DNA from 3 places in the Lachnoanaerobaculum sp. genome. Region 3 is predicted to be linked to each of the others. Evidence: predicted binding sites of a transcription regulator. Region 3 holds the regulator's gene; each other region holds the start of a gene.
The links. Region 3 encodes HrcA, which represses chaperone genes, less so after heat shock. Its sites were predicted from a motif close to TGTTAGCACTCNNNNNNNNNGAGTGCTAACA; they were not measured.
Positions count from the first base shown of each region.

Region 1 (6,652 bases), on a different contig from region 3:
TACAAGCATAGACAGTGATGTGATAAAGCTTCCATGTTCTATACTTCTTTGCATCAATGGAAATGCACCTATCCAAACAAGTATAAGTCCCACAAAGTGAGTGATTGCAGATCCGGGTTCTCTTATTTGTATTGATATAGTGCTCGGTAGCACACCAAATCTTGTTTTTTCTCTATTTTTTGTTTTCATAAATACCTCCCTAATGCAGACTTACATAGTTTTAAAAACTACATATAACATATATTGATACTACATCAAAATATGTAAAATTGCAAGTCGAAAATAATTAAAAGTGTTGAGTAATTATTGTAGAACTTTATAAGCGTTCTTTAAAATAAAGAAAAAATAGGCTTGATTTTCACCTCTAAGTACAATAAAACGATATTTAGAGGTGAAAATATATTAAAAAGATTTATCAATTAAATCTCTTTTACATACTGTTGAATTGCATCACACAGATACTGTGCCATACCTTCTCCAAATTTGTCCATATTATCTTTAAATTCCGGATTTTTAACATACCCATAGCCTATGCTTGAAAATACATCCGCACTACAGTCAAAAGAGTACTCACAAATATGTTTATGAAGCTTTTTAGCCAGTTCGGTATTTTCTTTTGATGTAGCATCCAATCCCTTTGACATATTATCCGATATTGCAAAAAAGATATTATTAAAACCGTCGGCAATTTCCTGTTCTCTTCCTTTTTGCTTTTTAACGGATTCCTCAATAACTTTCTCTCCATACATATCTATTGCTTTCTGTTTATATTTTTCATTGTCCTGATATGTAAAACCCTTGAATTTTTCTTTTGTTGCCATAGTAATTCTCCTTTCTCTTGACTCAATAGTCTTTTCCAATGTGTTAATAAGTGTTAAGAGTTTTTGCTTTTCTTTCTGCATCAAAGCGAGCTGTTTCTTTAGATGATGGAGTATTTCAGGATCTTCCTGTTTTAATAACTCTTTTATCTGCTTTAAAGGAAATCCCAGATATTTATAAAACAATATCATCTGCAAAAAAGACATATCATCTTCGGAATAATATCTGTACCCATTTTCACCTTTTTTAGGTGAAAGTAAGCCTATTTCATCATAATGGTGTAAAGTGCGCACCGATACACCGCTTATTTCACTAACCTTTTTAATTAAAAACATTTGAGAACCTCCTAACAAGGATAAGTATAAACTATGACGTAATGTTATAGTCAATACTTTGAATTAAAGATTATTTATAAGAGCTGAAATGTGTATTAAAATTTTAAGCCAAAAAATCCTTTTATCGATAAAATATAAGAAGAAATTTTTTGTACAAGAGGCAGTTTGGATGAAGAGTAGTATATTTGATTTTATTATATATAAAATAATTATTTCTGTTCCGGTAAGTATTATTATCAATTTAGTATATGGAGTTATTCTGGTTTTAGCTGTATACGCTTGTAGGCCTTTAGATATATTTTATATAAGAGAAATTAGAGAGATGCTGACAGTAGTTTTATATTACATAATGGCAATTGTCCCGTTTATGATATTTAATCTTATAAGATATATAGCTATAAGACAGAAAAAGCCGGGATATGGTATTTGTGGTTTGATTAATTCCTGAGTATATGTTTATAATAATATTAGGTGATATATTGGGCGGAAATTTATAATGAATTGTGGGATAGTAATATGTTAAAGAATAGATTGGAAGAAATATTTTATTCAAATATTGTTTGTTATATTTGTAATTTTATGATCGGTATAACAATGGTAGCTGTAACAGTATTATTTTAGAGTAGTGTTGTTAAATTTAATGTATATAGATATAAAAGCATTACCGGTGCAGTGCTTGTATTGATATTTACAGTTATATTACCATTGATATTATATAACACAACCGGATATAAAAATATATCTTCAAAAGGTGTAGAAATTAATATTGTTATGTATATTACATTGATTGTTGTATTAAATTTTATACCGATAATATTATGTATTATTTTATATTTATCCGGATTTAGATTAGATAAAAAAGAGGATTTACAATTATCATCAAGTAAAATGATTACATATGACAGTATGTTAATACGATGAAATAAATAAAACTTGATTATAGAATGTTTTAATGCATAACATAGAATTCTTTTATTAAATATGCTATAATATTTTACATTTGATTTAACAGGTTATTGGGGTAAAGCGTTTTCGAGTGTGCCGATTGTTTCGCACTGATTGTTCTCGCAATCCTCAAAAATATCAAGTGTTTATTAGGAGGATATTTTGGAAAGAGAAAGGTTAAAGTCCAGGCTTGGGTTTATACTCATTTCAGCCGGATGTGCAATAGGTATCGGTAATGTGTGGAAGTTTCCGTACATGACAGGAAAAGGCGGTGGCGGTGCATTTGTACTGCTGTATCTGATATTTTTGGTAATGCTTGGACTACCCATAATGACAATGGAGTTTTCAATAGGAAGAGCGGCAAGAAAGAGTCCTGTACTGGCATATCAAAAACTTGAGCCGGCAGGTAGTAAGTGGCATATACATGGAATGGTGGCACTTATAGGTAATTATCTTTTAATGATGTTTTATACTACAGTGACAGGCTGGATGCTGCATTATTTCTACCTAACAGTAACTGGCAGATTTGAAGGACTTGATTCTGACGGAGTGTTAAATGCATTCAACACTATGCTTACACAGCCGGGTATAATGATATTTTGGATGGTGGTAGTAGTAGCATTAGGAATGTTCATAGTATCAAGAGGACTTGAAGCGGGTTTGGAGAATATCACAAAGATAGTGATGGTTATACTTCTTGTAGTAATGATTATACTTGCTGTAAACTCATTCTTTTTAAAGGGTGCCGCAGAAGGGCTTAAGTACTATCTGGTACCGAATATAGGCAGAATCAAAGAAACCGGTGTCGGAAATGTAATCACAGGTGCGATGAATCAGGCATTCTTCACACTTAGCCTTGGAATAGGAGCAATGCTGATATTTGGAAGCTATATAAGTAATGACAGAAGCATGCTTGGAGAATCTGTTACAATAGTTATACTTGATACATTTGTAGCTATAGTATCAGGACTTATTATCTTTCCGGCAACATTTACATATGGTGTAGATCAGACATCGGGTCCTGCTCTTATATTTATAACATTGCCGAATATCTTTAATAAAATGCCTCTTGGAAGACTTTGGGGAAGCTTCTTTTTTATATTCATGTCATTTGCGGCATTCTCTACAGTGCTTGCAGTATTTGAGAACATAGTATCCTGTGGTATGGATCTTACAAAGAAAACCAGAAAAAAGGTAAGCCTTTTTAACTTAATACTAATAATAATACTTTCACTTCCATGTGTATCCGGATTTAATATATGGAGTTTTGGATGGCTTACTCCTTTTGGAGGCACAATACTTGACCTTGAAGATTTTTTGGTAAGTAATATAATATTGCCGCTGGGTTCTTTAGTATATCTACTGTTTTGTGTCAGCAGATATGGCTGGGGATGGGATAATTATCTCAAAGAATGTGATAAGGGAGAGGGTATGAAGATGAAGAACTGGATGAGATTTTATCTTACCTATATACTTCCGATTATAGTTATATTTATATTTGTGTTTGGAATATATGATAAATTTTTTAAATAGGAAATAGATTAAAACAGCCGTTAACTGTTAAAGTTATGGATGTTTTTAAATTATTTAGAAAATTAGCACTCAAGTCTTGACACTGCTAATAAAAAGTGGTATAAAACTACATAGTTGATTTTATAAATTATTAGGAGGAATACGAAATGAAGTTAGTACCTTTATTTGATAGAGTGGTTTTAAAGCAGTTGGTTGCCGAAGAGACAACTGCATCCGGTATAGTGCTTCCGGGTCAGGCAAAGGAGAAACCTTCGCAGGCGGAGGTTGTGGCTGTCGGTCCCGGTGGAGTTGTAGACGGAAAAGAAATAAAAATGCAGGTTAAGGTTGGCGATAAGGTAATTTATTCAAAGTATGCCGGCACAGAGGTAGAGCTTGACAAGGAAGAATATATCGTTGTTAAGCAGAATGATATTTTAGCAGTGATTGAATAAAAATTTCAGATAGATTAGACGGAGGTAAATATGGCTAAGGATATTAAATATGGCGTAGAAGCCAGAAAAGCATTGGAAGCCGGTGTAAATAAGCTGGCTGATACAGTAAGAGTTACATTGGGACCTAAGGGAAGAAATGTTGTACTTGATAAATCATTCGGTACACCGCTTATTACAAATGATGGTGTTACCATTGCAAAGGAAATAGAGCTTGAAGATGCATTTGAGAACATGGGTGCACAGCTTGTAAAGGAAGTTGCCACAAAGACAAATGATGTGGCAGGTGACGGTACAACTACAGCTACAGTTCTTGCACAGGCAATGATAAACGAGGGAATGAAAAACCTTGCAGCAGGTGCAAATCCAATCGTTTTGCGTAAGGGAATGAAGAAGGCTACAGATGCAGCTGTAGAAGCTATTGCAAAGATGAGTGAGCCTATAAAGGGCAAGGAGCAGATTGCAAGAGTTGCAGCTATTTCCGCAAGTGATGATGAGGTTGGAAGTCTGGTAGCGAATGCTATGGAGAAGGTAACCAATGAGGGTGTTATCACTATCGAAGAGTCAAAGACAATGAAGACAGAGCTTGACTTGGTGGAAGGTATGCAGTTTGACAGAGGTTATGTTTCTGCATATATGTGTACAGATATGGAGAAGATGGAAGCAAATCTTGATGACCCTTATATCCTTATTACAGATAAGAAAATTTCAAATATTCAGGATATTTTGCCTCTTCTTGAGGAGCTTGTTAAATCAGGACAGAAGCTTCTTATTATAGCTGAGGATGTAGAGGGCGAGGCTCTTACAACTCTTATAGTAAACAAGCTTAGAGGTACATTCAATGTCGTAGCTGTAAAGGCTCCGGGATATGGTGACAGAAGAAAAGATATGCTTAAGGATATTGCTGTTCTTACAGGCGGTACGGTAATCAGTGAGGAACTTGGACTTGAGCTTAAGGATGCTACACTTGCAAGCCTTGGTAGAGCAAAGAGTGTTAAGGTTCAAAAAGAGAACACCGTAATCGTTGACGGACAGGGTGCAAAGGCTGATATTGAGAAGAGAGTCGCTCAGATTAAGGCTCAGCTTGCAGAAACCACATCCGATTTTGATAAGGAGAAACTACAGGAGAGACTTGCTAAGCTTTCAGGTGGTGTTGCAGTTATCAGAGTCGGTGCCGCTACAGAGACAGAGATGAAGGAAGCAAAGCTTCGTATGGAAGATGCACTTAATGCCACCAGAGCGGCAGTTGAGGAGGGTATTATTGCAGGAGGCGGTTCTGCTTATATCCATGCAAGTAAGGAAGTTGCAAAGCTTGTAGCTACTCTTGAAGGTGATGAGAGAACAGGTGCAAAGATTATTCTTAAGGCACTTGAGGCTCCGCTATACAGAATAGTAGAGAACGCAGGACTTGAAGGAAGCGTTGTTGTAAACAAGGTAAGAGAGTCAAGCGTAGGTGTAGGTTTCGATGCTTACAGAGAAGAGTATGTAGATATGGTTAAGTCAGGTATCTTGGACCCTGCAAAGGTTACAAGATCGGCACTTCAGAATGCAAACTCGGTAGCATCTACGCTCCTTACAACAGAGTCGGCAGTAGCAAGCATTAAGGAAGATGCTCCGGCAATGCCTGCAGGTGGCGGAATGGGAATGATGTAATAAAACTTTATAATAAAGCTTATAGGGCACACCTTGGAAACAGGGTGTGCCTTTTTTGTGTTTAAAAATCAAATTTTTATATAATAAGCTGTACTTAAAATAATGCTATAGCAATATCTTATAAAAACAATGAAGTATTTTCGTTACTATGCATAATATATTTTTGTATTAATGAAGATTATAATTTTAGTAAAATATATTTTATCAATATGAAAATTTTATCAGACTTTGTACATCAAGGAGGACTTTATGAAGAGAGTATTTAGAAATTCTGTATATAGTATTTTTAAAAGTCGAAAATTATATTGCTTAGATAGTATCATATGAAAACATTGCAGAAGCGGTAAGAATAATGAAATATAAAAGGGTAAATATGGGAAGAAATTTAAAGAAAATTATAAGCGGTATATTACTTGTATCTATGCTGTCTGTGGCAGGATGTAATAAAGGTGAGAGTAATGAAGGTAAACGTAATGAGGGCGTATCTGTTGAAGATACAAAGAAGGAAAAAAAGAAAGATAAATTTGAGCTTGCATTAGGTGAGATAAGTGATGATGTGTATCTTAGTAAGATGCTTGATTTGAAGTTTGACGCTAAGTCCCACAATATGGATATATATTATGAGGAAGGGCTTATCGGGGAAAATGACGACGCAGTATATGACAGAACCGACATGGATGAGGTAAAAGAAAAGATAGCGGACGGTGCATTAATCAGCGATATGGGAGCAAGTGATACAGACGGCCTCAGAAGCGTCAGTATTACGATACGTAAGGCTCCGGACTCTAAGACTTTAAACAATTATATATTTGATGAAAAGCGTGAATATGAGGATATGTTCAAAGAGGATGAGGAAGAATTTGACATGATGGAAAAGTCATATGTTAATCTTACAGACGGAAAGGTTGCAGGTAAGAAAATACCGGGTATTGAAATAAA
Region 1 covers NZ_DBHIEQ010000003.1:85,209-91,860, forward strand. The annotation lists gene trhA (PAQR family membrane homeostasis protein TrhA) at 1-189, opposite strand, end outside; gene ACO6FI_RS02385 (MerR family transcriptional regulator) at 420-1,154, opposite strand; gene ACO6FI_RS02390 (hypothetical protein) at 1,324-1,602, shown strand; gene ACO6FI_RS02395 (sodium-dependent transporter) at 2,262-3,632, shown strand; gene ACO6FI_RS02400 (co-chaperone GroES) at 3,779-4,063, shown strand; gene groL (chaperonin GroEL) at 4,094-5,713, shown strand; gene ACO6FI_RS02410 (hypothetical protein) at 6,087-6,652, shown strand, end outside.
Region 1: the regulator HrcA is predicted to act here: its motif matches at 3,693-3,723, upstream of ACO6FI_RS02400 (co-chaperone GroES).

Region 2 (6,652 bases), on a different contig from region 3:
CCTGTACCTACTACCGCGGATCGTAAGGAGGAGACTGTGCCGCCTGTACCTACAGCTCAGACGGTGGAACCGAAAGCGGAATAAAAAACATAAAATAAACTTACTTTGTACACAAAGTGGACACAAAGCATTGGTAGACTTATAACCATCAAAGGAAAGTCACCAATGCTTTTTTATTACGGAGGTGGCAAAGATAATAAACCGCAGCGAGTATATCCGCTGCAGCAGACTATATATTTTATGAAAGGGGAGTACTTTTAGTACGGAAGATATTATGGAATTTGAAAGAGATGAATTTGACAATGAGGTTAATACAAATATGGAGAACAATACAAACAACAGTGAGATAGAAAACAGCGCTTCAAATGATGAACCTAAGGACATAGACAGCATTATAAGAAGGCACAGTGAAAGTCTTGCAAAGGCTGCAGAAGATATAGCAAGGAATGAAGGAAGCAGCGATACTTCATATGATGCTGTGCAAAGTGACAGTGATATGAACAAGGAAGCGGTATCAAGCTTTGCTTCAAATGCAAGTGAGGATTTGGACAATACACATAATATAAATATATCTGATATCAAGGAGGCAAACAATGCAACAGATAGCGGAAATTTTGGAGAAGATAATAGAGGAACTCAGTCAGAAAATGTACGAACACAAACTTTTGCCGCACAGCCTCAAAAAGGCAAGGGTAAGGGTAAAGAACGTAAGAAATCAAAAGTAGGAAGAGCATTCGGATTTGTAGCAAGTGCTGCAGTATTCGGACTTGTAGCCGGCGGAGTAATGGTGGGTGTAAACAATGTGGCAAGCAGCTACGTCGGAACAAATACAAAGACAAAGGTTGATGATATTACAATAGGCAGTCAGAATACCGATAAGAGTGAGAGTACTGCGGCACCTGCGACCAACCTTTCAAGCATGGATGTTTCAACTATAGTGGATAAGGCAATGCCTTCAGTAGTATCCATCTACGGAAAGGAAGAGGTTACACAGAACAGTTTCTTCGGTCCTCAAAGCTACGAAGCACAGTCAAGCGGTTCAGGTATAATAGTAGGAAAGACGGACAGTGAGCTTTTGATTGTAACAAACAACCATGTTATTGCGGATACTACAAGTCTTGAGGTAGAGTTTTCAGACGGTAAGAAGGCAAGTGCCTCTGTAAAGGGTGGAGACAGTGACAATGATGTGGCTGTAGTGGCTGTAAAGCTCTCAGATATGGGAGAAGACACATTGTCAAGAATCAGCATCGCAAATATCGGAGACAGTGATAATGTTAAGGTAGGACAGGGTGTTGTTGCTATAGGAAATGCACTGGGATACGGTCAGTCCGTAACAGTCGGATATATTTCGGCACTTAACAGAGAGGTAAAGACTGAGGGCGGCACTTCAAAGAATCTTTTACAGACTGATGCGGCTATAAATCCCGGTAACTCAGGTGGCGCACTCCTTAATATGCAGGGTCAGGTAATCGGTATCAACTCAGCCAAGTATTCAGATACAGCTGTAGAGGGAATGGGCTATGCAATCCCTATATCTACAGTAAAGGATCTCATAAAGGAACTTTCAAGCAAGGAGACAAGAACTGTAGTAGCACAGGAAAATCAGGGATACCTCGGTATACAGGGTAAGGATATTGACGAGGAGATGGCAAAGGCTTACGATATGCCGCAGGGTATCTATGTATACAAAGTTGTAGAAGGCGGTGCCGCAGCATCTTCAGATTTGAAGGCAAAGGATATCATTACAAAGTTTGACGGACAGAGTGTAAGAAGTATGGAAGAACTCAAAAATATGCTTACATACTATGAGAGCGGCAGAAAGGTGGATCTGACTGTTCAAAGACTTGACGACAGCGGTAAATATGTTGAGAAGACTGTAAGCATCACTCTCGGTAAGAGAGAAGCACAGGAACAGTAATATAGATTTTCTAAGCAGCAGGTGAAAGCCTGTTGCTTTTTTTGTCGTTTTTACGGTATACTAAGTTGCTATATAGGAAATGGAGTATATGATATGAGACTTAGACATATAAAGGGTTGTGAAGACTTTATAACTGATGCGAAAGAATGCCTCAGAGAGGATGAAGCTATAGCCTTAAAAGGTAAGATACAGGATATATTTGATATAAGAAGGCCGCTGCAGATAGAAATAGGTATGGGCAAGGGGCAGTTTATCAGAAATATGGCACTTAAAAATCCCGGTATAAACTTTATAGGTATTGAGAGATATGAAAGTGTACTGATGAAGGCTATACAAAGAAAGAGAAATCTTGAAAGTGACAAAGCAATAGACAATCTGAGATTTTTATGTGCGGATGCAAGAAAACTTGCAGATATTTTTGAGACCGGTGAAGTGGATAAGATATTTTTGAACTTTTCGGACCCGTGGCCGAAGGACAGACATGCAAACAGAAGACTTACTTCCCCTGACTTTTTACAAGTCTATGACAGGATATTAAAGCCTGAAGGTGTGATAGAGTTTAAGACAGACAATGTGGGACTTTTTGAATATTCACTGGAAGTGGTTAAAGAGTCTAAGTGGAAGCTTGATTTTTGCAGTTTTGATTTTCACTCTGAAAAGGAGAGCGAAGGGAATATAATGACCGAGTATGAGGAAAAATTTGCAGGCCAAGGAAATAAGATTTGTAAGATGATTATAAGCAGATAAAAAAAGAACTCCAATGATGACGGTCATTGGAGTTTATTTTATGCGTTGATACTATCAACAGCCTTTGAAAGTCTTGCAACCTTACGAGAAGCATTGTTCTTGTGATATACACCCTTTGATGCCGCCTTTGTAATCTCAACGATAGCGTTCTTAAGGTTGTCTTTTGCAAGCTGCTTATCATTTGCTGCAACAGCACTCTCAACTTTCTTAATGGCAGTCTTCACTTTTGATCTGATTGCCTTGTTTCTCTCTGTTCTTACTAAAGTAACCTGAATTCTTTTCTTTGCGGATTTGATATTAGCCACATTTACCTCCAATAAATAAATACCTTTTTGTTTTATGAAAGTTAAACTTTCGAAAGTTTATATTGAAGCCTGGACACGGACAGTTCAATCTAAACGCAACCATAATTTTAGGATATTCTAAGTGGAAAGTCAAGGTTTAAGCGAAAGATTTATAATATAAATTTTTTAAAAAAATTAGCACTCACCCATTGACATTGCTAATAATATTTGCTATATTATTACTATAACAAATAGGACATAGATAACAGCAAAGGTTATCGATAAGGTTCTATTTGAATACTAATAATGTTGATAATAAAGGAGATATAGATATGTTACTACCTAGAAGAAATTATAATTTGTTTGATGAGTTTTTTGATAATGATTTTTGGGGCAAAGGCTTTAGTAAGTTTGAAGCTCCAAGCATGAAGACTGATGTAAAGGATGTAGACGGTAATTATGAGCTCAGCATAGAGCTTCCGGGATTTAATAAGGAAGATATTACAGCAAGCCTTAAGGACGGATACCTTACAGTCAGTGCAAAGCATGAAGAAAACGATGACAAGAAGGATGAAAATGATAAATACATCCGCAGAGAGAGGAGATTCGGTTCATGCGAGAGAAGCTTCTTTGTCGGAGATGCCGTTACAGAAGAAGATATCAAGGCTTCATACAACAACGGTATATTGAAGCTTACATTGCCTAAAGAAAAAGAGAGCTTACCACAGCCTCCAAAGACAATAGCAATTGAATAATAAATCAAATGATTTTGACTGCCACGAAAGTGGCAGTTTTTTTATTTTAAAGTGCTAAATTCCATCTTGTATATTATTATACTTAGTGCTATCATAAGTTTTTTAAAGAGATATGTTTGCATATTCAGAATGGAGGTTTTTATGGCATTGATTTTACCAAAGGGATATGACCCGGTGTTAAGTGTGAGAGAGACGCAGGAAGCGATAAAGTATATCAGAGATACTTTCCAGAAAGAATTCGGAAAAGAGATGAATTTGGAGAGAGTTTCAGCGCCGTTATTTGTATCAAAGTCAAGCGGTCTCAATGATAACTTAAACGGTGTTGAGCGCCCTGTATCATTTGATATTTTAGGTATACCGAATGAAGAGTACGAAGTGGTTCAGTCACTTGCAAAGTGGAAGAGAATGGCACTTGGCGAGTACAATTTTGCTCCGGGTGAAGGACTTTACACAAATATGAATGCCATAAGAAGAGATGAGGAGCTTGACAATCTTCATTCATGCTATGTGGACCAGTGGGACTGGGAGAAGGTAATAAGAAAAGAAGACAGAAATATAAAGACTTTGGAAGATACCGTAAAGACTATCTTTAAAGTAATCAAGCATATGGAGCATGAGGTGTGGTATAAGTATCCGCAAGCTGTAAAGCACCTGCCTGATGATATTTTCTTTATTACTTCTGAAGAGCTTAGACAAATGTATCCTGATAAGATTCCTAAGGAAAGAGAGAATCTTATAACAAAGGAACACGGCTGTGTATTTGTTGAGAAAATAGGCGGAGCACTTGGAGACGGCAAACCGCATGACGGAAGAGCACCTGATTATGACGATTGGGAACTGAACGGAGATATTCTTTTTTGGTTTGAAAACCTTGACAGTGCACTTGAAATCTCAAGTATGGGTATAAGAGTGGATGAGGCTGCTATGGAGTCACAGCTTAAAGCGGCAAATGCCGAGGATAGAAAGAATCTTCCTTTCCACAAGTCATTACTTGCAGGTGAGTTGCCGTATACAATAGGTGGCGGTATCGGACAGAGCAGACTTTGTATGCTCTTACTTAACAAAGCTCATGTAGGTGAAGTACAGTCAAGCGTATGGCCGGCAGATATGATAGAGGCTTGCAAAAAGAATAAAATGATATTACTATAGTATATAGACGTCTTAATAAGGACTTACAAAGTTTTTCATCGGATTGTTTTATAAGGGGAAGTTTATGGCTAAAAAAGCAGTTAAAAAGAAAAAAACCAAAGGAATATTTGAGAACAGACTTTCGATAGTATTTATTACTATGGTAGTAGTGTCTATGGCGATAGTCCTAGGAGTAAAGGTAAGAAGTATAAAAAAAGAGTTGGCAAGCAGAGAAGCTTATAATCAAAAAATAGTCAAAGAACTGGAAAGCGAAAGCGAAAGAGCCAAGGAACTTGATGAAAAAAAGAAGTATGTTCAGACGGACAGCTATATAATAGAGATGGCAAGGGAGAAGTTGGGCTTGGTTTTTCCGAATGAAATTGCCATAAAGCCTGAGAATTGATATGTTGAATATAGATATATTGAGTCGTTTTATAGAAAACAACAAACTAATTGAAAAAGAAGATAGAGTTGTACTTGGTGTAAGCGGCGGGGCAGATTCGGTTTGCCTGCTGCATACACTCAGTGAGTTGCAAAAAGCCTTAGAAATAAGGCTTTTTGTTGTACATATAAATCACGGCATCAGAGGAAAAGAGGCAAGCCGTGATGAAAACTATGTAAAAGAACTTTGCAAGAAACTCGGTGTGGAATTTTTTTCGGTTCATTACAATATTCCTAAGATGGCGTCTATGTTAAAAATCAGTGAGGAAGAAGCCGGAAGAAAGGCAAGATATGAAGCCTTTGAAAATATTGCAACCGATATAAGCAAAACAGAAGGAACAGATATTTCAAAAGTCAAGATTGCGGTTGCACACAATAAAAATGACAATGCGGAGACAATGCTGCACAATCTTTCAAGAGGAAGCGGAATATCGGGGCTTAAGGGCATATCGGTAAAGAACGGCAGGATAATAAGACCGCTGCTTATCTTTACAAGAGCCGAGATAGAAGAATATATGCATGAAAATAAAATAGAGTACATGACAGACAGCACAAATCTTGAAAATGAATACACAAGAAATGTATTGAGAAATGAAGTCTTTCCGATACTTACAAAGTACGTAAACAGCAATGTAGTCAATAACTTTTATAAAACTTCAACAGTTGCGGCTGAGGCCGATGAATATTTTGAGGATTCAGCCAAAAAATTTTGTGAAAATAATTTAAAAGCTGAAGGGAATAGCGGGTATACACTCGATCGAAATGAGCTGATAAAGCATCCGCATATTTTAGGCACATATATAATAAGGTATGCACTGAAAGAGTTGCTGAGAGAAAAAAAATTCGGGATCAAAGATATCGGAATGGTGCATATAGAGGATGTATGGCAATTGGCTCACGGAGAGAACGGAAAAAAGCTGGATTTAAAATACGATATAAAAGTATATAATGATTATAAGTATTTAAGATTTGTACAGGGTGAAGATGAAAAGGAGAGTAAGAGCGGTTTTCCTGAAATAAGATACGGCGTTTTTAGCGACTTCAGTATGAAAGATATCCCCGGTGACGGTAATGTAAAATGGCTGGATTTTGACAAAGTCCTTAGAGATATAGTAAAATATACAAGGGAATGCTTGTGTATTAACAGTGCTGTAAGCAAAGACAACAATTTGAAATTTATAGAGAAAAATATCGCTGTCCGAGGGTATATGAGCGGTGATTTCATTCAGATAAAAAGCGGCAAAAAGGTTATAAAAAAGCTTTTTACAGATGAAAAGATACCTACAAGTATAAGGAAGGAACATATAGTACTTGCAATCGGATCATGTGTAGTTTGGATATTTAAAGACAGTAAATCACCTGACGATATGATAGGGCTT
Region 2 covers NZ_DBHIEQ010000019.1:27,507-34,158, forward strand. The annotation lists gene ACO6FI_RS08935 (LCP family glycopolymer transferase) at 1-84, shown strand, start outside; gene ACO6FI_RS08940 (S1C family serine protease) at 275-1,918, shown strand; gene trmB (tRNA (guanosine(46)-N7)-methyltransferase TrmB) at 2,012-2,665, shown strand; gene rpsT (30S ribosomal protein S20) at 2,704-2,970, opposite strand; gene ACO6FI_RS08955 (Hsp20/alpha crystallin family protein) at 3,282-3,704, shown strand; gene asnA (aspartate--ammonia ligase) at 3,846-4,853, shown strand; gene ACO6FI_RS08965 (septum formation initiator family protein) at 4,918-5,235, shown strand; gene tilS (tRNA lysidine(34) synthetase TilS) at 5,237-6,652, shown strand, end outside.
Region 2: the regulator HrcA is predicted to act here: its motif matches at 3,143-3,173, upstream of ACO6FI_RS08955 (Hsp20/alpha crystallin family protein).

Region 3 (6,652 bases):
ATATGGTAGAAATAAGGGATACTATGTTTTACTGGATGCATTCAGAGACGTTTGGGAGAGAGGCGATGACCAGAAGAGACTCATCAACTACATAAAAGAAGGCATTGACAAAGATGATGTAGAGAAGATGATGAACGAGGTGTATCTGGTTGACTACGAGGGTGGATTTATCAACGGAGGTAAATACCAGCTTTCCAGACCGAATACATTTATTGTTCCACAGGGACGTTGTGCAGAGGCACTTTTATTTGACGTATTAAAGCCTTTATTTGCAAGAAGATGGCCTGGTAAGGTATTTACCATTCCGTCAAATGCACACTTTGATACAACAGAGGGCAATATCAAGCAGATGGGAAATATTCCAAGAAATCTTTTCCATAAGGAAGTTTTGTTTGAAGTGCCTGAGAGCGGAAAGTATGAGAAGAATCCTTTCAAGGGAGATATGGATATTGATAAACTGAATCAGCTTATAGAGGCTGTAGGCGTTGAGAATATTCCGCTTATATATTCAACAGTAACCAACAACTCCGTATGCGGACAGGCCGTATCTATGGGCAATATCAGAGAGGTTTCAAAGATCGCTCATAAGTACAATATACCTTTTGTTATGGACGGCGCAAGATGGGCTGAAAACTGTTACTTTATCAAGATGAATGAAGACGGCTATAGAGATAAGTCAATCTGTGAGATTGCAAAAGAGATGTTCTCTTACTTTGATGTTGTTTCCGCTTCACTTAAGAAAAACGGACATGCAAATATGGGCGGAGTTTTGGCTTTCCGTGACAAGGGTCTGTTCTGGCAGAAGTTTTCGGAGTTCAATGAGGACGGCAGCGTAAAGACGGATATCGGACATCTTTTGAAGGTTCGTCAGATATCGGCTTATGGTAATGATTCTTACGGCGGTATGTCCGGACATGACATCATGGCACTTTGCCAAGGAATGTATGAAGAGGCAAGATTTGATTATCAGGATGAGAGAGTAAGACAGTGCCAGTATTTGGCAGACGGACTTACAGCTAACGGTGTACCTGTAGTACAGCCGGCCGGCGGACATGGAGTCTATATTGATGTTGACAAGTTCTTCAACTATAAGAGAGGACATGAAAGCTTTGCAGGTCAGGCACTCTCACTTGAGATGATTCATCGTTACGGTATACGTTGTTCAGAGCTTGGAGATTTCTCAATGGAGTATGATCTTAAGTCTCCTGAGCAGCAAAAAGAGGTATGTAATGTTGTTCGTTTGGCTATCAACAGAAGCCAGTTCAGCAAACAGCATATGGACTATATAATTGCAGCATTGACACAGCTTTACAAGGATAGAGATACTATCCCGAATCTTAAGATTACATTCGGTCACACATTGCCGATGAGACATTTCCACGCTTGGGCAGAGCCTTATGCTCCGACTAAGGAAGAGATGTGTGATGAGGAAAACTACAAATATTGGGAAAATAAATAAGATATAAAGCGGTCCGGCCGATGCGGTCGGGCTGCTATCCAATAAGGGGGACTTGTTTTTTTAACAAGATGGAGGAAGTTTATGAGTTTGGATAATACACCTGCAAAGCAGGATGGTTTTAACTCACAAATAGGGTTTATTATAGCATGTGTAGGCTCTGCCGTAGGTATGGGAAATCTGTGGAGATTTCCGGTGTTGGTGTCAGCCTGGGGGGGGATGACTTTTCTGATTCCTTACTTCATATTTGTTATACTTATAGGAAGTACAGGTGTTGTTGAGGAAATCGCACTAGGAAGGAGCACAGGTAAAGGTCCTATAGGAGCCTTCGGTGCAGCTATGGCGCATGCAGGTAAGAGTAGAAAAGTAGGTGAGAGCATCGGCATCATACCTACTATAGGTTCTTTGGCACTTGCTATCGGATATTCATGTGTAGTCGGATGGATATTCAAATATGTTGTAATGGCATTTACAGGTAAGGTATTTGCAATGGGTACAAATATGGACCTTATAGGTACTACCTTCGGTACAACTGCAAGTGCCTTCGGCAATAATATGTGGATAGTAATTGCGCTTATTGTCAATTTTGCAATCATGGCTTTTGGAGTTGCGGACGGTATTGAGAAAGCAAACAAGCTTATGATGCCGCTGCTTTTTGTAATGATGATAGGTCTGGCTGTTTATATAGGTATACAGCCGGGAGCGGTTGACGGATATAAGTATATATTTACTGTAAATCCGGAAGGATTAAAGGATATCAGACTTTGGATATTTGCATTCGGACAGGCATTCTTCTCACTGTCTATAGCCGGCAACGGTACGGTTATTTACGGTTCTTACTTAAGTAAGAAAGAGGATGTACCGTTCTCGGCAATGAATATAGCTATATTTGATACCTGTGCGGCTCTTTTGGCGGCTCTTGTTATTATACCGGCTATGGCTACATCAGGTGCGGAGCTTAGCGAAGGCGGTCCGGGACTTATGTTTATCTACCTTGTAAATATCATGAATCAGATGCCGGGCGGAATGATAGTCGGAATAGTATTCTTTGTATGTGTTACATTTGCAGGACTCAGTTCTTTGGTCAACTTATATGAGGCGCCTGTAGCTACCTTGCAGCAGCAGTTTAAGCTTGGCAGATTACAGTCTGTAGGTATTATAGGAGTAATCGGAGTTGTTGTTGCAATACTTATACAGGGAATTGTTTCAAACTGGATGGATGCGGTATCAATATATATCTGCCCGATAGGTGCGGTACTTGCTTCTGTAATGTTGTTCTTTGTATTTGGAAAGAAATATACAATGGAAGCTGTAAATACCGGTGCAAAGAAACCGAAGGGAGAAATATGGTTCTTCCTTGGAAAGTATGTATATACAGGACTTGCATTACTGGCACTTATAGCCGGCGCATTCTATGGCGGAATCGGTTGATTTTATTACATATTTTATAAAACTCTCAACTCAAAAAAGTTGGGAGTTTTTTGTGCAATTTTTTTAAAAAAAGTTGTTGACAAATCCTTATATATAGAATATAGTAGCTAATAGAGATTAGCACTCTATATAAGTGAGTGCTAACAAACGAAGAAGGGAGGAGCGAATGGATTCAGATGACAGGAAAGCGATTATTTTAAAAGCTATCATAAAGAACTATATGGAAACCGGGGAGCCGGTCGGTTCAAGAACTATTTCAAAGCTCCCTGAATTAAACTTAAGTTCCGCTACTATAAGAAATGAGATGAGCGACCTTGAAGAGATGGGCTATATTTTGCAGCCGCATACTTCGGCAGGACGAATTCCTTCAGATAAGGGATACAGATTTTATGTAGATGAGATCTTGAGAGAAAAGGAGATAGAGACTGAGGAGTTCAAGGATCTGATGTTCAAAAAAGTGGACAGATTGGAAAACGTCTTGAAGCAGTTGGCAAAGATAATTGCAAGAGATACCAATTATGCCGCAATGATATCAGGACCTACTATTCACTCAAATAAAGTAAAGTTTTTGCAGCTCTCAAAGATGGACAGGTTTAAGCTTCTGCTTGTTACGGTAGCTGAGGGAAATATTATCAATAATAAGATAATAGATATCGACAGTGAAATATCCGACAGCGAGATTTTAAATTTGAATCTTCTTATAAATACTTCTCTTAACGGTCTAACTGTAGAAGAGATAAGCTTAAGCATTATGAACAAGTTACGGACAGATGCAGGAGTTTACGGAGATATAGTTGATAAGGTTTTGCGAGAGGTTGCGGCGGTGTTTGAAAGTGCTACCGATAATCTGGAGATATATACAAGCGGTACGACAAATATTTTCAAGTATCCTGAAATATCCGACAGAGAAAAGGCAAGTCAGCTTGTAAACGCTTTTGAGGAAAAGGATAAGTTAAAGGAAATACTTTCAGATGTAAATGAGGATTGTGAGAACGGTGTCAAGGTGTATATAGGGAATGAAGTGCCGGTTTCAGATATGAAAGACCTTTCGGTAGTTACTGCCAATTATGAGATTGGTGAAGGACTTAGAGGTACTATCGGTATAGTAGGACCGAAGAGAATGGACTATGAGAAGGTATTAAAGACTGTAAAGACTGTGATGGCATCTTTGGATGAGCAGTTTAAAAATGATGAATAAGGAGAGGGTTGTGGAAGAAAAAGATTTTAAAAGAGAACAGGAAGAAAATAAGGAAGTTTTAGAGGGCGAAGAAGCAAGTAAAGCTGCTGAGGCCGACGAAACTCCTGAGGAAGCGGCGGCAAAGGCTGCAGCTATGGAAGCTGAAGTGGGTGAGGCTTTCAGCGATGAAAACCTTGAAGAAAAGCAGGATAAAAAAGATATTGCCATTGCGGATTTGACAGACAGACTCAAAAGAAGCATGGCGGAGTTTGATAATTTCAGAAAGCGAAGCGAGAAGGAAAAAGCGACCATGTTTGATATGGGTACAAGAAGTATTGTGGAAAAGATTTTGCCGGTAGTTGACAATTTCGAACGTGCAATGGTGGCGGCACCTAAGGAAGGAGACGGTAAGGCATTTGCTGACGGAATTACAATGATATATAATCAATTAAAAAAGACTCTTGAGGATTTGGGAGTAAAGCCTATTGATTGTGTAGGGCAGCCGTTTGATCCGAACTTTCACAATGCGGTGATGCATGTTGAAGATGAAAGTCTTGGTGAGAATGTGGTTGCGGAGGAACTTTTAAAGGGATATATGTATAAGGACAGTGTTCTTAGACATAGTATGGTAAAGGTTGCCAACTAAGTTGACAATATATTTTACACTGTAAAAGGTGTCAAATATTTTATATAGATTAAATATTTTATTATTGGAGGAAATTATAATGAGCAAGATTATCGGTATAGATTTAGGTACAACAAACAGCTGTGTAGCAGTTATGGAGGGTGGAAAGCCTGTAGTTATTCCAAACTCTGAAGGTTCAAGAACAACACCTTCAGTTGTAGCATTTACAAAGACAGGTGAGAGACTTATAGGTGAGCCTGCAAAGCGTCAGGCGGTTACAAATGCCGACAGAACAATCTCTTCAATCAAGAGACATATGGGTACGGATTACAAGGTAACTATTGACGGTAAGTCATATACACCGCAGGAGATTTCAGCAATGATTCTTCAAAAGCTGAAAGCGGATGCTGAAAGCTACTTGGGTGAGAAGGTTACAGAGGCCGTTATCACAGTTCCGGCATACTTTAACGATGCACAGCGTCAGGCAACAAAGGATGCAGGTAAGATTGCAGGTCTTGATGTAAAGAGAATTATCAACGAGCCTACAGCGGCAGCTCTTGCATACGGTCTTGACAACGATGCTGAGCAAAAGATTATGGTATACGACCTTGGTGGCGGTACATTTGATGTTTCAATTATTGAGATCGGTGACGGCGTTATAGAAGTTTTGGCTACAAACGGTGATACACATCTTGGTGGTGACGACTTTGATAACAAGATTACAGATTGGCTTGTAAGCGAATTTAAGAAGGCTGAGGGTGTAGACCTTTCAACAGATAAGATGGCACTTCAGAGATTAAAAGAAGCTGCAGAGAAGGCTAAGAAGGAACTTTCAACATCAACAACTACAAATATCAACCTGCCTTTCATCACAGCAACTGCTGAGGGACCTAAGCACCTTGATATGACTCTTACAAGAGCTAAGTTTGATGAGCTTACTCATGACCTTATCGAGAAAACTGCAGTACCTGTACAGAACGCACTTAAGGATGCAGGTATTACAGCAAGCGAGCTTGGTAAAGTATTGCTTGTAGGCGGTTCTACAAGAATGATCAATGCACAGGAGAAGGTAAAAGAGCTTACAGGTAAGGAGCCTTCAAAGAGCATTAACCCTGATGAGGGTGTTGCAATCGGAGCAAGTATTCAGGGCGGTAAGCTAAACAATGAAGATGGTGCAGGAGATGTATTACTTCTTGATGTTACTCCGCTTTCACTTTCAATCGAGACAATGGGCGGTGTCGCTACAAAGCTTATCGAGAGAAACACTACAATACCTACAAAGAAGAGCCAGATATTCTCTACAGCGGCAGACAACCAGGAAGCTGTTGATATCCATGTAGTACAGGGTGAGAGACAGTTTGCAAGAGACAACAAGACTCTCGGTCAGTTCAGACTTGACGGAATCCTTCCGGCAAAGAGAGGTGTTCCGCAGATCGAAGTTACATTTGATATAGATGCAAACGGTATCGTTAATGTTTCAGCTAAGGACCTTGGAACAGGCAAGGAGCAGCATATCACAATCACATCAGGTTCAAATATGTCTGAGAGCGATATAGATAAGGCTGTAAAGGAAGCTGCAGAGTTCGAGGCTCAGGATAAGAAGAGAAAAGAAGGTATCGATGCAAGAAACGAAGCGGACTCTATGGTATTCCAGACAGAGAATGCTCTTAAGGAAGTAGGAGACAGCTTGGATGCCGGTGATAAGGCTGCAGTTGAAGCGGATCTTAACACACTTAAGGAGGCCATAAACAGAGCACCTATCGATGCAATGACTGAAGATCAGGTAAATGATATCAAGGCAGGCAAGGAGAAGCTTATGGAAAGCGCTCAGAAGTTGTTTGCAAAGGTATATGAGAAGTCCGGAGCACAGGGAGCAACAGGTGCCGAGGGTGCTGCACAGGCAGGCGGCGAGGCAACAGGCTCATCAAGTGATGACGACGTTATAGATGCTGATTACAAAGAG
Region 3 covers NZ_DBHIEQ010000024.1:19,163-25,814, forward strand. The annotation lists gene ACO6FI_RS10195 (tryptophanase) at 1-1,459, shown strand, start outside; gene ACO6FI_RS10200 (sodium-dependent transporter) at 1,541-2,887, shown strand; gene hrcA (heat-inducible transcriptional repressor HrcA) at 3,054-4,085, shown strand; gene grpE (nucleotide exchange factor GrpE) at 4,096-4,710, shown strand; gene dnaK (molecular chaperone DnaK) at 4,790-6,652, shown strand, end outside.